Linked DNA regions of Desulfovibrio desulfuricans. The protein of the gene in region 2 interacts with the protein of the main gene of each other region in a pairwise test. Links are inferred from orthologs where the notes say so. Each region holds a gene or a part of one and is shown on either strand. Other genes may lie near its edges.

Region 1 (2,990 bases), on a different replicon or contig from region 2:
CCCTGCGCACCGATACCGCCCAGTCGGCGGACAATTTTGGTCTTACCCTTCTCACTCTTTTGCAGCATGCGGGCGTTGCGCCAGCGCAACTCAAGGCCTGCGTTGCGTCTTCTGTGGCGCCCGGTTTTGACCCACTGCTGCGTGAGGCTGTGGCCCGCTATGTGGGCTGCCCCTTGCAGCGAGTGGGCAAGGAACTGCCCGTTCCGCTTGAAAACCGCTATGAACGCCCCGCGGAAGTGGGCGCGGACAGGCTGGTGGGGGCCTACGCTGCACGCCGTATGTATCCGGAAACACCTTCTCTGCTTATTGTCGATTTTGGCACGGCAGTGACCATCGACTGCGTGAGCGGCGATGCCTACATGGGCGGCCTGATATTCCCCGGCCCGCGCACGGCCCTGACCGCGCTTTCGCGCGAGGCCGCCAAGCTGCCGAGGGTCAACCTTGACGTGCGCGCCAACGAGCCTACGCCGGGCCGCAATACCACCACCAGCATCCAGCACGGTCTTGTTTTTGGTTTTGCCTGTATGGTCGAGGGCCTCACACAGCGCCTCAAGAGGCAGATGTCCGGCCCGGTCAAGGTGCTTGGCACAGGGGGCTTTGCCTCTTCCATCGCCCGAGTCAGCAACGTGTTTGATCAGGTGCTGCCCATGCTCCTGCTCGAGGGCCTGCGCAGGCTGCACTACGAAGAACCCGGCACTGACGAATAGCGCCATGAATCCAGCCCGCCTGTCAGGCGGCTCACTGACAAATTTTCTGATCGATATGATCCGCAGACCACCGGCCTTTGCCCGTGGCAAGCATTTTCGTAAACAAGCCCGCCAGGGCAAAAGGAGTAGACAATGAGCAGCATTGCTTCTGTTTATGGCCGTGAGATTCTCGATTCGCGCGGCAACCCCACTGTTGAAGTGGAAGTGACGCTGGAATCCGGTCACAGTGCCCGCGCAGCGGTGCCCTCCGGGGCCTCCACGGGCAGCCGCGAAGCCCTGGAAATGCGTGATGGCGACAAGAGCCGTTTTGGCGGCAAGGGCGTGACCAAGGCCGTTGACAACGTCAACGGCGAAATCGCCGAAGCCATTGTCGGCATGGACGTGCTGCGTCAGGTGCAGATCGACAACACCCTTATCGATCTTGATGGCACTGACAACAAATCCCGTCTTGGCGCCAACGCCATGCTGGGCGTATCCATGGCCTGCGCGCGCGTGGCTTCCGAATTTCTTGGCCTGCCGCTCTACAAGTATCTTGGCGGCATCAACGCCAAGGTGCTGCCCGTGCCCATGATGAACATCATCAACGGCGGCGCGCATGCTCCCAACAATCTGGATATTCAGGAATTCATGATCATGCCCGTGGGGGCCATGACCTTCCGTGATTCCCTGCGTATTGGCGCGGAGATTTTCCACACCCTTCAGGCAATCCTCAAGAAGGACGGCCACGTGACCAGCGTGGGCGACGAAGGCGGCTTTGCCCCCAACCTGAAGAACCATGATGAAGCCTTTACCTACATCATCAAGGCCATTGAAGAAGCGGGTTACAACCCCGGTTCCGAAGTGGCTCTGGCCATCGACGCGGCGGCCAGCGAATTTTATAAGGACGGCAAGTACGTGCTTGGCGGCGAAGGCAAAACCTTCAACAATGCCGAAATGAGCGACTGGCTGGCCGAATTCACCCAGAAGTACCCCCTCATCTCCATCGAAGACGGCATGGCCGAAAGCGATTGGGACGGCTGGGGCATGCTGACCGCCTCTCTGGGCGACCACATCCAGCTGGTGGGCGACGACGTGTTCGTGACCAACCCCGGCATTCTGGCCGAGGGCATTGATCAGGGCGTGGGTAACTCCATCCTTATCAAGCTCAACCAGATCGGCACGGTTACGGAAACCCTGGACACCATCGAAATGGCCAAGGAAGCTTCGTACAGCACCGTTGTTTCGCACCGCTCCGGCGAAACCGAGGACAGCTTCATTGCCGACCTCGCCGTGGGCGTCAACGCCGGGCAGATCAAGACCGGTTCACTTTGCCGCTCCGAACGCATGGCCAAGTACAACCAGTTGCTGCGCATTGAAGAAGAGCTGGACGATGATGCGGACTTCTTCGGCCCCATCATGGCCGAATACTATCTCCAGGCAGAAGACGAAGACTAGGTTTCTCCGCCCGCAGGTCAGGCCGCGCTACGGCAGGGTCTGCGGGCTTTTCACAAGCTGATCGCGTATGGACCTCCAACCCGCGCGCAACCATATTGGAAGGGCGCGGGTACCACCAGCGACCGTCGCACCGGCCGGGCGCGGCGGTCGCCCTGTTTGCGGCGGCTATCTTATTTTTTGGAGTTTGACATGATCTTGATTGACGGCAAAAAAACCGCCGCCGACATCCGGGCGGAGCTTGGCGCGGAAGTGGCCGCCGCACGTGCCGAGGGCCATCGTGCGCCGGGCCTTGCGGTTATCCTTGTGGGCGAAGATCCTGCCTCGCAGGTCTATGTGCGCAACAAGGAACGCGCCTGCGCCGAAGCCGGTATTGTTTCCTTTCCGCACCATTTGCCCGCCACCACCAGCCAGCAGGATCTGCTGCAACTCATTGGCGAGTGCAACGCCAATCCAGCTGTGGACGGCATCCTGCTGCAACTGCCCCTGCCCAAGGGGCTGGACGCGCAGGAATGCCTGCTGGCCATTGATCCGGAAAAGGACGTGGACGGTTTCCACCCTGTGAGCGTGGGCCGTCTTTCGCTGGGCTTGCCGGGTTTTGTCTCCTGCACGCCCGCCGGGGTCATGGAGCTGCTGCGCCGCTACGACCTGCCCACCAGCGGCAAGAAGGCCGTGGTTGTGGGCCGCTCCAACATTGTGGGCAAACCGCTGGCCATGCTGCTGGCCCGTTCTGGCCGTTTTGGCGATGCCACGGTGACCGTATGCCATTCGCGCACGCCCGATCTTGCCGAGCAGTGCCGTCAGGCCGATTTTCTGTTTCTTGCCATGGGCAGGCCCCGCTGCATCACGGGC
Region 2 (2,763 bases):
CGGAGCCGCCCACAAGTTCGGGCAGGCGGGGCACAAGGCATTCAAGGGTTTTCTTGGAGGCCACGCGCGTTGCCGTGGTTTCGGCCTTGCTCACGGCTTCTTCAATCATGCCGCGCGCAATGGAGGCCCAGTCTTCGGGCAGTTCACCACGCATACGGCGGGTAAATTCTGCGGCAAGTTCGGGATTGGCCTTGGCATAGGCGGCATAGGTATGCTCCCAGGCGGCCTCGGCAGCCTTGCCCTTTTCACGCGCGTCCCATGCGGAATACAGTTCCTGCGGCACGGTAAAGGGCTCTTCGGTCCAGCCCAGAGCCGCGCGGGTGGCTGCAATGCCATCGTCGCCAAGGGGCGAGCCGTGGCAGGATGCGGAATCGGCCTTGGGCGAACCAAAGCCAATGTGGGTGCGGCAGATGATCAGGCTGGGGCGGCTGTGGTCAGCCTTGGCCTCGGCAATGGCAGCGTCCAGAGCGGCGGCGTCATGCCCGTTGATGGGGCCGATAACCTGCCAGTGGTAGGCGCGGAAACGGCCCGCCACGTCTTCGTTGAACCAGCCGTCAATCTTGCCGTCAATGGAAATACCGTTGGAGTCGTAAAGGGCTATGAGCTTGCCCAGGCCCCAGGTGCCAGCCAGGGAGCAGGCCTCGTGCGAAACGCCTTCCATGAGGCAGCCGTCGCCGGTGAACACATAGGTGTGGTGATCCACAACCTTATGCTCGGGCGTGTTGTAACGGGCGGCCAGCATGCTCTCGGCCAGTGCCATGCCCACTGCGGAAGAAATACCCTGCCCCAGCGGGCCGGTGGTCATTTCAATGCCCAGATCAGGCTCGTATTCGGGGTGCCCTGCGGTTTTGGCTCCCCACTGGCGGAAGTTGCGCAGCTCCTCCATGGGCAGGTCATAGCCCGTGAGGTGCAGCAAGGCATAGAGCAGCATGGAGGCATGGCCGTTGGAAAGCACAAAACGGTCGCGGTCAAACCAGCGGGGGTTGCTCGGATTGTGCTTGAAACCATGACGCCACAGGGCTTCGGCCATGTCGGCCATGCCCAGAGGTGCGCCGGGGTGACCGGAGCGGGCTTTTTCAATGGCGTCCATGGCAAGGGCGCGGATGGCATTGGCGCACTGTCTGCGGGTGGGCATGACTCTTTCCTCTACTTTTGCGTGATATGGTTGGCGGCACGGCGTCTCAGGGCATCTTCCGCATGGCGGGGCGTTCTGCCCGCAAGCGGAGCCATAAAGGCGGCAAGCCGTTTGTCGTAAGGTTTGTGGCCAAAAAAGGCCGAGCCGGACACAAGCACTTCCGCCCCGGCGTCCACAAGCTCGGCCGTGTTTTCGGGGCATACGCCGCCGTCGATCTGGATGAGCGCCTCGGCCCCGCCGTTGGCGTCAAGCATCTGCCGGGCCGCGCGGATTTTGTCGAACGTGGCGGGGATGAATGCCTGACCCGAAAAACCGGGGTTCACGCTCATGAGCAGCAGCATGTCCATATCCGCCGCCAGCCAGCGGGCCGCGTTCACATCCGTGCCGGGGTTGAGGGCAAGCCCCGCCTTGCAGCCCATGGCCCGGATGGCCGTGAGGGTGCGCTGCGGGTGTTTGTCGGCCTCGGCATGGATGACCAGCATGTCTGCCCCTGCCTTGTGGAAGTCGGCAATATAGCGGGCCGGATCGTTCACCATGAGGTGCACGTCAAAAAAAAGCCCGCTGACAGACCGTAGAGCCTTTATCAGCGGGGGACCAAAGGTGATGTTGGGCACAAAAGCCCCGTCCATCACGTCCAGATGCAGCCAGGTGACTCCGGCAGCCTCAAGGTCACCAAGCTCTTCGGCCAGACGGGCAAAATCGGCAGACAGCAATGAGGGCGATAAGATCATGATTATATCGGGGTGAGCGTGTTTGCGGGGGAGGGCCACCAACAGAAAGGGTCGCCTCCCCCGCGTCCCTTCCCTGAAATATTTAGTTGCGCCAGCAGGCCGCAGTCTATTTTTCGCTGAGCAGGCGGCGCAGCGAGATCAACTCCCGCTGGAGCATGCGCATAAAATCCGGGTCCGGCACCGCCGCCACGCGTTCGGGCAGGCTTTCGTCCACCACGGCGCTGCCCGCAAGTACGCGGCGCGCGCCTTCAATGGTCATGCCCTGCTCGTGCAGCAACTGCCGGATACGCCTCAAGAGGGCCACGTTTTCTTCCGTGTACAGGCGCTGCCCCTTACCGGTGCGCAGCGGCGCCAACTGGGGAAACTCAGTTTCCCAGAAGCGCAACACATGGGTTTTGAGGTCGAGCAGTTCTGCGACCTCACCTATGCGGTAGGTATTGTCGGGCGTGTGGTCCGACATGTCATACCCCTCCTGACACTCTCTGAAAATGTGCCGGAATTGCGCAGGCCCGAAAAAGCCGGGCCTGCGCGCACTGTGTTAAATTTTCACGCCCAGAGCGCTTACAAGCGACTGTGCCACCTTCTCCCGCTCCTTGTCCACTTCCGTGTCCTTGAGAGTACGCTCCGCATGGCGGAACGTGAGCCGGAAGGTCAGGTTGCGCACGGGCTCCCCGCCCTGCTCCGTCTTGGGTTCAAAGCAGTCCACGAGGGCCACGTCGTCCAGCAGGGCCAGTTTGAGCCCCTGCACGTGAGCAGTGATGTCGGCCACCTTGAGGCTTGGCCCGGCGGTCACGGTAATGTCGCGCCGCACCGGCGGATACACCGGTAGGGGCGCAAAGCGCACAGTAGCGGCATCGTGCAGTTCGCGCAGGATGTCGAGGTTCATTTCAGCCAGCC

Evidence for each region. Proteins that work in one complex are often made in the same cells at the same time.
Region 1: the proteins of rpe (region 2) and eno interact in binary tests that used the Escherichia coli proteins (3 or more experiments, as listed by UniProt). The link is inferred for Desulfovibrio desulfuricans from one-to-one orthologs.

The regions. Positions count from the first base shown.
Region 1 is NZ_JANFYZ010000004.1:300,492-303,481, reverse strand. The notes cover bases 12-2,990. They hold eno (phosphopyruvate hydratase), read left to right. Parts: upstream 12-839; coding sequence 840-2,141; downstream 2,142-2,990. Other genes in these bases: folD (bifunctional methylenetetrahydrofolate dehydrogenase/methenyltetrahydrofolate cyclohydrolase FolD), read left to right, coding at 2,331-2,990; NE637_RS07165 (type III pantothenate kinase), read left to right, coding at 12-707. Outside these bases: more of NE637_RS07165, read left to right, coding at 1-11. UniProt on the Escherichia coli protein: Catalyzes the reversible conversion of 2-phosphoglycerate (2-PG) into phosphoenolpyruvate (PEP). It is essential for the degradation of carbohydrates via glycolysis.
Region 2 is NZ_JANFYZ010000013.1:32,153-34,915, forward strand. Bases 7-2,758 are described here. They hold rpe (ribulose-phosphate 3-epimerase), read right to left. Parts: upstream 1,867-2,758; coding sequence 1,147-1,866; downstream 7-1,146. Other genes in these bases: tkt (transketolase), read right to left, coding at 7-1,135; NE637_RS12845 (MerR family transcriptional regulator), read right to left, coding at 1,973-2,326; pheT (phenylalanine--tRNA ligase subunit beta), read right to left, coding at 2,405-2,758. Outside these bases: more of tkt, read right to left, coding at 1-6; more of pheT, read right to left, coding at 2,759-2,763. UniProt on the Escherichia coli protein: Catalyzes the reversible epimerization of D-ribulose 5-phosphate to D-xylulose 5-phosphate.